2 regions of the Gordonia sesuvii genome follow, and region 2 is predicted to be linked to the other one. Evidence: riboswitches for the same ligand, from Rfam matches in the RefSeq annotation. Region 2 holds a riboswitch; the other holds the start of a gene.

What was found. A riboswitch is a leader RNA that binds a small molecule or an ion and turns the genes downstream of it on or off. The one in region 2 is predicted to bind thiamine pyrophosphate.
Region 1: linked by a shared signal. The riboswitch ahead of thiO (glycine oxidase ThiO) and the one ahead of VZC37_RS13545 (3-oxoacyl-ACP reductase) in region 2 are both predicted to bind thiamine pyrophosphate.

The regions. Positions count from the first base shown of each region.
Region 1 covers NZ_JAZDUF010000004.1:86,623-91,851, reverse strand. The annotation lists gene VZC37_RS14240 (hypothetical protein) at 1-1,312, opposite strand, end outside; gene VZC37_RS14235 (NUDIX hydrolase) at 1,669-2,151, shown strand; gene VZC37_RS14230 (hypothetical protein) at 2,126-2,641, opposite strand; gene thiE (thiamine phosphate synthase) at 2,844-3,518, opposite strand; TPP riboswitch at 3,673-3,787, shown strand; gene thiO (glycine oxidase ThiO) at 3,781-4,875, shown strand; gene thiS (sulfur carrier protein ThiS) at 4,875-5,072, shown strand; gene VZC37_RS14210 (thiazole synthase) at 5,074-5,229, shown strand, end outside.
Region 2 covers NZ_JAZDUF010000003.1:598,823-604,051, forward strand. The annotation lists gene VZC37_RS13525 (MarR family winged helix-turn-helix transcriptional regulator) at 99-608, opposite strand; gene VZC37_RS13530 (NADP-dependent oxidoreductase) at 721-1,653, shown strand; gene VZC37_RS13535 (hypothetical protein) at 1,669-1,812, opposite strand; gene VZC37_RS13540 (sulfite exporter TauE/SafE family protein) at 2,012-2,938, shown strand; gene VZC37_RS13545 (3-oxoacyl-ACP reductase) at 3,008-3,778, opposite strand; TPP riboswitch at 3,769-3,865, opposite strand; gene VZC37_RS13550 (glycoside hydrolase family 26 protein) at 4,095-5,099, shown strand; gene VZC37_RS13555 (universal stress protein) at 5,107-5,229, opposite strand, start outside.

The sequences.
Region 1 (5,229 bases), on a different contig from region 2:
GCCGCGTAGTGGTGATGGTGTCGGTGAGGGCCCGGTCGAGGTCGCGGTAGGCCTGCGCGGTGGTCAGTCGCCCGTCGCCGACGGTCATCGTCCGGGCCGCGGCGAAGTTGCCGTTGGCCATCTCCTGACGGACCTGCGCGTCGAGTTCGCGCCACCGGTCGAGCACGTAGTTGGCGTTGTAGAGCTGGGCGTCGGTGACGGCGCTGGAGTCGCCGCGGTTGCCGTCGACCCGGTCGAGGAGACGTTCGATCGCCGCGGTTGTGTCGGCGAAGGTGCGATCGAGATCGTCCTGGTCGCCGCGTCGCACCAGGGACAGTGTCTCCGCGGACCGCGCCTGCTGGGTGAGGATGCGCGCCGACGTCAATTCCCGCAGCGGGGCCGAGCCGTCGATACGTGCGTTGTTGGTGGCCGCGACCGACATCAACCCCGACGTCAGCAACCAGACGGTGCCGACGACCACGGCGATCAGCGCCGACAGCACGCCGATGTTGAAACGCCGCCGGGTGCGTCTGGCGAGATAGCGGGTGGTCATGACGAGGCCGATGATGAGCGCGATGAGGGCGATGTATACCCCCCACGGCGGCTTCGTCAGGGCGCTCTGCGGGTCGGCGATCGCCATCGAGCGGCGCTGATAGAGCCGCTGGGCCGCCGGCAGAATCCGTTCCTGCATGAGCGACGATGCCTCGCCGAGGTACGCGGAACCGACCGGATTGCCGAGACGGTTGTTGGTCCGGGCGACCTCGACGAGTCCGCTGTAGACGGGGATGCTGATGGCGAGCGTGTTGAGATCGGCGTCGATCTCGCGCTCCGCCGTACTCGTCGGCGCACTCCCGACGTCCTCGGCTGAGCCCGCCGCGATGACCAGCGACGACGACGCCGTGGCCAGCGCATCGGAATACCGGGTCCGCAACTCCGGCGATTCCAGTCCGCCGGAGATGAACGCGGAGTTCGCCGAGGCGTCGGCGATCGACAGCGAACTGTAGAGGACCTGAGATGCCTCCGCGAGGGGTTCGGTCCGGTCGATCATCAACCGCAACGTCTGTGTCCGGTTCTCCAGCGTCGTGGAGGCGTAGAGCCCGGTCCCGAGGCAGGCGAGGGCGAGGACCACCAGGATCAGGATCAGCTTCCCCGGGCTGGTGACCGCGTAGTGACGCAGTGTCGTCAGCGGCGACTGCGCGCGCTGCCGAGCCGACGACACCAGATCGCGACGGTCCGACAGAACCTGTCGGATCGGGGGAGCGGTGGGACCGGGCCGGATCGTCCGACCGGCGCGGGTGAGCGCGGTCCGCATGGGCGAGACGTCGCCGGTCACGTCAGCTGCCTTCCGAACTCTCCATGATGCCGGCGTCACTTTCCGATCGTGCCGGTCGCGCCGGCGTCGATTTCACGGTTCTCCACCTTGTCTGTCGCCGCGGGCAGTGCAGATGTTTCGCCCACCGCCGGACACGGGTACGGCGGCCCGATCATCTGCCTCAACCCTAGCTCTCACCTGCGTGCACGGCTCGGTGGGAGGGGCGTGTCCCGCAACTCGCCGAAACGACGCGCCCCGATCGACGGACACGGTGAATTCCGGGTTCGCGCACTGGTCACTGTCGAATGACTCACATACGGTGGGTGTCGTCCGGGCCCCGGATCATGTCGGGGTGCGTCACGAACTCAGGAGGCAGGGTGCGCGGAGACGGCGACGGTTGGGTGGTCGATCCGGACGGTTCACGCTACTGGGGCCGTAACGGGGCGGCAGGCCTGTTGCTGCGGGCGCCGATGCCCGACGGTTCCATCGCGATTCTGCTTCAGCACCGGGCGGTGTGGTCGCATCAGGGCGGCACCTGGGGGCTGCCGGGCGGTGCGCGCGACTCCCACGAGAGCGCGATCGACACCGCGATCAGGGAGGCCGACGAAGAGGCCGGGATCGGGGACAGCGAACTGCGCGTGGTCGCCGCCCTGGTGACCCATCAGTCGCCGAGTGGCTGGACCTATACGACCGTGATCGCCGAGGTGGACGAGCCCGTGCACACGATCGCCAACTTCGAGTCCGCCGAACTGAGGTGGGTGCCGGAGGGCGACGTCTCGAACCTCCCGCTGCACCCCGGATTCGAGAAGGCCTGGCCACGTCTGCAGGAGCGGATCAGCGCACTCGACCCGCAGAGCTGAGCAGCCGATTGGCACCGGCGATCAAGGCGTCCACGTTCGCGTCGTCGGCGGTCGGTCCCGTTCCGTAGGCCCAGCACTGACGATCATCGTGCTCGCACAGCAGAAACGTCATGACCGTGTCGTCGACGACGTACTGGTGCAGGCCGACGATCTGCACCGGCGCGCCGAGGTCATACAGCATCGAGGTCAGGGCCCCGATCGGGCCGGCCGCAGTGGCCTGCAAGGAGATGATCCGGTCGGCGAGGCCGATGGTGGCGCGGCAGGTGACCGAGTCCTGGTGGTTGGGGGAGGAAGTCCACGTGCCGAGCCGGATCGCTCCGCGCGGCGCGAACTCCTCGAGGAAGTCCTGCCAGCTCAGGCCCGTCGCCTGCTCACGCAGACCGCGGGGCAGTGGGCGGCCGAATCGGTCGTGGAACGGGTCGCATCGCGACGGCTCGTATGTGCCGGGACTGGGATGACGCTGACTGGGATGACGCTGAATGGTGTGCATCGGATCTGATTTCTCATCGGAGATGGAGACCGACGGGCAGGCAACGCAAGTGACCCCGCAGCGGGGGGTCGGTCGAATCAGACCCCGCTGCGGCGGGTTACGAGCGCGCTCTGCTTGCACATCATGATGGCGCCAACCATAGACCTCGCCCGTTCCGTGTAGCAACCGACTTATCGGCCGAACGGGCGACGCGTGGGAGCTCTCAGAAGCGGTCGCGGAGTTCCGCCGCCGCTGTTGTGGCGTCCTCGGCCGCGGTGATGGCGCGGACCACCACTGCTCGTCGCGCACCGGCGGCGGTGACCGCGTCGAGACGGTCGGCGTCGATGCCGCCGATGGCGAACCACGGTTTGTCGGTCCCGGTCGCCGCAGCCGCCGCGACCAGGTCGAGGCCCGGTGCCGATCGGCCCGGCTTCGTCGGGGTCGGCCAGCACGGTCCCACACAGAAGTAGTCGACATGGTCGTCGGCGACGGCGTGCCGCATCTGGTCGGTGTCGTGCGTCGAGATGCCGATGGCGATCCCTTCTCCGGCCACCCGCCGGGCCATGTCGGCGGGCAGGTCGCCCTGGCCGACGTGCAGGACATCCGCCCCGGCCAGCGAGGCGATGTCGGCACGATCGTTGACGGCGAGCAGCGCGCCGTGGCGGTCGACCACCTCACGCATCCGCCCCAGGATCTCGAGCTCTTCTCGCGCCTCGAGCGCTCCGAACGCCGATTCCCCCGGCGAGCCCTTGTCGCGCAGCTGGACGATGTCGACCCCACCCGCCACCGCGGCGGACACGAAGTCGATCAGGTCGCCGCGCTCACGGCGGGCGTCGGTGCACAGGTACAGACGGGAGTCGGTGAGGCGCGCGATCCTCGCAGTTCGGGTGTCGGTCACGGTGGTCACGCTAGTGCGTCACCCCACTGTTGCCTGAGGAGCCCGTGTCACCACACCGCTGCCTGAGGAGCCCGCGACGAAGGAGCGGGCGTCACGAAGGCCCGCCACGAAGGCCATCCCTCACGAAACAGATTCTGGTCACCGTTACTCTGGAGGAGTACGACACGGGAGCCCGGGGTACGCCGGGCTGAGAGTGCGGAACGATCCTCCGCTGACCGTTTGACCTGATCCGGGTAATGCCGGCGAAGGAAGGATGATCTGCGTGGCGCATGCCGACACACACCTTCGAACACCCCGTGAGCTAGCCGTCGTCGGGGGCGGCGTCATCGGCCTGACCTGCGCCTTGGCCGCGGTCGATGCCGGGTGGCGGGTCCGTGTCCACGATGCCGGGACCGATCGTCGGGCGGCCTGGGTGGCGGCGGGGATGTTGGGCTCGTTGGGCGAGGGGCACCCCGGCGAGGATGAACTGCTGAAGCTGTCGGTGGAGTCGGTCCGGCGCTGGCCGACGTTGCTGACGCGACTGGGGGATCCGCAGATCTCCGCGGCCACCGACTCTCTGTTCGTCGCCGCCGCGTCCGCCGACGCCGAGCACCTCAGAACCCTCGCCGACTTCGTCTGGGCACGACAGCCTCGGGCGCACGACGATCTGCGACCGGTCGGCCCCAGCGAGATCAGGCGGCTCGAGTCGGGACTGAGCTCGCGATTGCACAGCGGTTTTCTCGCCACCGGCGAAGGCGCCGTGGACAACCGTCGTCTACTCGACCGGCTGCGGACGGCGATCACCGACAGTGGAGGGGACATCGTCGACGACGAGGTCACCGACCTGTCGACCATCGACGCCGACGAGATCGTCGTCGCCGCGGGACTGGGCAGCCGGGCGCTCGTCGCAGATCTCGGGTTGTACGCCGCGAAGGGCGAAGTGTTGCGGCTACGCCGCACCCGCTGGTCGGTGCCCCCGCCGACGCACGTGGTGCGGGCTCGCATGCACGGCCGGTCGGTGTACCTGGTGCCACGCCACGACGGTGTCGTCGTCGGCGCGACCCAGTACGAACCGTTCGACGAGACCGCGGTCGCACCGGATGTCGGGGGCGTGACGGACCTGCTGTCCGATGCGGTGGAGCTGATGCCGGGCCTTCGGACCTACGAACTGATCGAGGCCGGCGCCGGACTGCGGCCCTGTTCCCCCGACGGTCTGCCCGTCGTCCGCCGGGTCGACGAGCGGGTCGTCGTCGTCACCGGCCACGGACGCAACGGAATCCTGTTGGCGCCGTACACCGCTGACGTGGTGATGACGCTACTGGGCGACGACCGTGCCGAGAGCGTCACCGGCGCCGCGAATGATGGAGGAGTGCGATGATGACGATCACCGTCAACGGTGAGGCCCGGGAGATGAGTCCTGATGCCTCCGTGGGGGATCTGGTGATGGCGATGGGGTTGCCGCAGCGCGGGATCGCGGTCGCCGTTGACGGCGAGGTGGTGCCCCGAGGCCGGTGGGACCGATCGCTGCACGAGGGCGCCGGAATCGAGATCGTCACCGCGGTCCAGGGAGGATGACATGACGACGGACAGCACGACCGAGAACACGACGATGACCGAACACGACACCCCACTGCGGATCGCCGACCGCGAGTTCACCTCCCGGCTGATCATGGGCACCGGAGGTGCGGCGAATCTCGCCGTGTTGGAGCGTGCCCTGATCGCCTCCGGAACT
Region 2 (5,229 bases):
ATCCTCTGGGTCCCAGTCCCCCTGTTCCAACACATCGCGCGGGGTTGTCGGGTCGACGTTCCGCGGAACGTCGAGCGCAGCCTGGTGCAAACCGACGGCTACTCGCCTGTGCCCTTCGATCTGCGCCGCCGCGGAGCCGCCGACCGTGGCGGAGACCGACGCATGTGGTCGCGCACGCGGGTAAGGATGTCGGCGAGTGTCTCGACATCGGACGACGAGAGTGGCGCCAACAGCATGTCGGTGACCACGGCGATGTGTCCGGGGAAGACGTCGGCGAGTACGGCGCGACCCGCTTCGGTGAGCGTGACGATGACGCCACGTTCGTCGTCGGCCGCTGGTGTCCGGGTGATCAGGCCACGCTTTTCCAGCGTCTGTGCCTGGTACGTCAGTCCGGAGCGGCTGTAGACCACACCGTCGGCCAGGTCGGTCATCCGCCGACTGCCGTCGGCAGAATCCCCGAGCGTGGCCAGCAACTGGAATTGCACATAGCTGAGCCGCCCGGCGTCCTGCAGTTGTTGCTCGACAGCGTGTCTGAGCAGACTGCTCGTCTCGACCAGTGCGAAATAGGCGGCCAGCTGAGTGCTGTCCAGCGGCCGTGGCGATGTCATACCGGCAGACTAACAAACCTTCAACTTCGAAACACTTGCTTCGAAATTGAAGCAGTGTTAGCGTTGCCCGCAGTTGCTTCGAATCCGAAGCACTTGGTGAAAGGAAGTCATCATGAAGGCTGTTCGATTCCACGAGACAGGCGACGCCGAGGTGCTGCGCTACGAAGATGTCGACATCCCCACCCCGGGTGTCGGCGAGGTGCGCATCCGGGTGGCGGCATCGGCGTTCAATCCGGCCGACGGCGGCATGCGGGGCGGCTTCCTGCCGATCCCGGTGACCCTGCCCCACATCCCGGGCTACGACGTCTCGGGCACGATCGACGCCGTCGGGGAGGGCGTGACGGACCTGAGTGTGGGGCGCGACGTCGTCGGTTTCCTCCCGATGGCCGCTGACGGCGCGGCGGCCGAATATGTCGTCGCACCAGCCGATGCCCTCGTGGACGCACCCAAGGCAATCCCGCTGGCCGATGCCGCCGGGCTGCCGTCGGTCGCGCTCACTGCCTCACAAGCACTCTTCGAGGCCGGCGGGCTGAGTGCTGGTCAGCGCATCCTGATCAACGGCGCCGGCGGTCCCGTCGGCGGATACGCAGTGCGACTCGCGGCGCGTGCGGGTGCCCATGTCATCGCGACGGCAAGCCCCCGCAGTGCCGATCAGGTCCGGGCAGCGGGCGCCGACGAGATCATCGACCACACCGCGACGACCGTTCTCGACGCTGTGGACGAGCCCGTCGACGTACTACTCAACCTCGCGCCGATCACAGCGGAGAACTTCGTGGCGATGGCGACTCGTGTCCGCGATGGCGGGGTGGTCGTGTCCACGACGCCGATGGTCGAAACCCCTTCCGACGAGCAGCGCGGCGTGCGTGCGGTGACGATCTACGTCCACCCCGACGCACGGGTGCTGACCGAACTGGTGGGTCTGATCGACAGCGGTGACCTCCGCGTCGACATCGCTCGCCGAGTGCCGCTGAGCGAACTACCCGGTCTGCACCGGCAGTCCGATGCCGGTGAGGTCCGCGGAAAGGTGGTCGTGATCCCGGACTGAAGGGTGGCGCGGGGCCTACGCGAAGAACATGCCCAGCGTCAGCAGCCCACTCGCGGCGAAGGAGGCGGCGATGACCACGGCGGCGCGGGCGTGGTCGACCACCGAATCGACCGGCTGCGCCAGATCGGTGGCGACCGCAGGTTCGTGTGCGGCTGGCATCGTGACTCCCCCTCGTTGCGCTCTGTTGGTCTCGTTAACGACGCTAAGGGCGTGCGCTGGTGCGTTCGACTGCGTGACCCACATCGTGGCGGATTCGCGATCGAGGTAACGGGTTGATAACGGCGAACCTCCTTCGAGGGGTCGATCGGAGGCTGGCCTATCCTCGGTCGGACGGATTGGACAGCGAGGTACCACCCGGATGAACTACGAAATGGCCATCGCCGCTCTCGGGATCGGCATCGTCATCGGCCTGACCGGTATGGGCGGCGGCGCACTCATGACGCCGACGCTGGTGCTGTTCTTCAACGTTCCCCCGCTGACCGCAGTGTCGAGCGACCTCGTCGTCAGCGCGGCCACCAAACCCGTCGGGACCATCGTGCACACCCGCAACGGGACCGTGCACTGGAAGATCGTGCTCTGGCTGGTCATCGGTTCGGTGCCGGCAGCGTTCTCCGGGGCGCTGGTCATCTCCTGGGTCGGCCCCCTGGCGGGGGTCAGCGAATTCGTGAAGACAGCGCTCGGCGTCGTATTGCTCATCGCCGCAGCCGGTCTCGTCGGACGCGCCTACCTCACCTTGCGTCAGAACATGCGGCCCGACCCCTCCGCGGTTGCCGGGCCACCCCCGGCCACCGGCAACGACATCGCCGTGCGCATGCTCCCCACCCTCGCGGTGGGGGTGATCGGCGGGCTCGTCGTCGGACTCACCTCGGTCGGCTCAGGGTCGCTGGTGATCATCGCGCTGATGGCGCTGTACCCGTTCCTGTCGGCCAACTGGCTGGTCGGCACCGACCTCGCCCAAGCCGTCCCCCTCGTCATCGCCGCCGCCGCCGGGCACCTGCTGTTCGGTGACGTCGACTGGAGCGTCGTGGCGCCGCTGCTGGTCGGCAGCATCCCGGGTGCCTACATCGGCGCGCGGCTGTCGTCGCGGGCGTCGGCCGGACTCGTGCGTCGCGCACTCGCCCTTGTCCTGGTGACCGCGGGGCTGAAGATGCTCGGCGTCAGCAACCTGTGGACGCTGATCGGGCTGGGTATTGCGCTCGTCGTGGGGACTGTCGGGTGGATGGTCATCCGGATGCGGTACGGGCTGAAGGCGACGAATTGGCAGGATCGTCGGGCGGCGGTTTGAGGCGTCGATAGGCGTTCCGCGGAACGTCATGCCGCGGCAGCGGTGGAGACGTCCTGCGATGGAAGGAACTCAGTTCTTGACCAGCCCACCGTCGACGACGAGGTTCTGACCGGTCACCGCCCGCGACCACGGCGACAGGAAGAACAACACAGCATCGGCGAACTCTTCGGGCGTGGTCACCGACCGCAGTGGCGTGGAATCGGCGATGGCGTCGAACACCGCACCCGGAGTTGCCGCGCTGGCATCGGTGGTGCGCAACAGCCCTCCGGAAACCATGTTCACCTTGATGCCATCGGGGCCGAGATCGTGCGACATCGTGCGGGTCAACGCGAGCAGCGCCGCCTTCGCCGCGGTGTAATCGTGATACGGCACAACCGGATTCTGCACCAGGTTGGTGCCGATGTTGACGATTCGACCGCTGCCGGCCGCACGCATTCCCGGTAGTGCCGCCTGGATGACATTGAGTGCGCCCCCGACGACGCCGGTGAGCTGCGCGTCCAACTCATCCCACGAGAGATCGTCGGCGTGGGACCGATCCTCACCGTTGAAGGAGTAGTCGGGCAGCGCATTGTTCACCACCGCGGTCACCGGGGTGCCGAAATGCTCGCCCGCAGCGGCGACCATGTCGCGCACCGCATCTCGATCGGTGACGTCGGCGCCGACGACAAATGCCTTGTCACCGATCTTGTCGGCCAAAGCCCGTGCGGCATCACCACTCCGGCGATAGTTGATGACGACGCGGGCTCCCTGGGCGGCGGCCGCCAGGACGATGTGCGCGCCGAGGCCGCGGCCTCCGCCGGTGACCAGAACGACATGCTCAGAGGTGGGCACAGCAGACATTCGGACCATCCCTTCGCCGGTGCTAACCGGAGCAGGTTCGACGGGTGTGATCTCAGCCGACCCATGCCGGCACCCCGTGTCGCACCCCATCCGACCGCATCGGGTGGGCGAACGCAACTTGCGGTGGTGCACCGAGAACTATGGCGCGCCCAGCCGACCAGAAACGGCACCCACTCGACGGAAAGTAGCGCCCAGTGGACCGGAAACGGCGCCCAGTGGACCGGAAACGGCGCCCAGTCGACGGGAAACGGCACCCACTCGACGGAAAGTGGCGCCCAGTCGACAGAAAGTGGCACCCAGTCGACAAGATGGACACATGAGTTCTGCGCAGACCGGCCTGGCGTCGCCACGAGGGTGGACGCGTCGGCAGGCGCTGCGCACGATGCTGCTCGCGGCGGCGGCGCTTCCGCTGGCAGCCTGCGGGTCGTCGACCAGCGAGGACGCTGGGCCGCGGCGCACGTGGGGCGCGTACATCCCCAGCGTCACCCCTGCCTCCGAAACATCCCCCTCACCGATCGACCAGCTGGCCGCGCTCGCCGGCGCGACGCCGGCGTACCTGCATCGGTTCGCTGCGATCGGCGACTCCGCCCCGACCACCGATCTCGACGCCATCGTCGACGCCGGGGCCACCCCGCTGTTGACACTCGAACCCTGGCGGCCGGACGGAGGGATCGTGCAGCCGCGATATGCGTTGTCACGCATCGCGGCCGGCGATTTCAACGCCGATTTCCGTCGCTGGGCAACGCAGCTCGCCGATTGGGGCCGGCCCCTCCTGCTCCGTTTCGCGCAGGAGATGAACGGCACCTGGTATCCGTGGTCGATCGGGGTCAGCGGCAATTCGGCGGCCGACTATCGAAATGCGTGGTCGCAAATGCGGACCATTTTCGACGACGAGGGCGTCGAGAACGTGTCGTTCGTGTGGGCGCCCAACGCACTGACCGTCGCCACCACCGACTTCGGTGACGCGTACCCGGGCACGGACCAGGTCGACTACCTGGCCGTCGACGGTTACAACTGGGGCGACACCCCCGGACACCACTGGCAGCCGGCCGCAGACCTGTTCTCCCCCAGCCTCGCCCGACTACGGGAACTCGATGCCGACCGGCCGCTGCTGATCACCGAGGTCGGCTGCGCCGACGGCCCCACACCGGAGATGAAGGCGGACTGGATTCGCGACTTCTTCGCCGCCGTCGACGCCGAGCCGCGGCTGGAGGCGTTCCTGTGGTTCCAGACCGACAAGGAACGGGACTGGCGGTTCAACACCACGCCGGACAGCACGCAGGCGTTCCGGCGTGGCGTCAGCTCCCTCGCAACCGGCTGACCGCGCCCTATTGGGTGTGCACCACCATCACCGGGCACTTCGTCACATGCAGCACCGACTGGGTGGTCGAACCGAGGAGCAGGCCACGGAATCCGCCGCGTCCCCGGTTGCCGAGGACCACGAGCTGCGC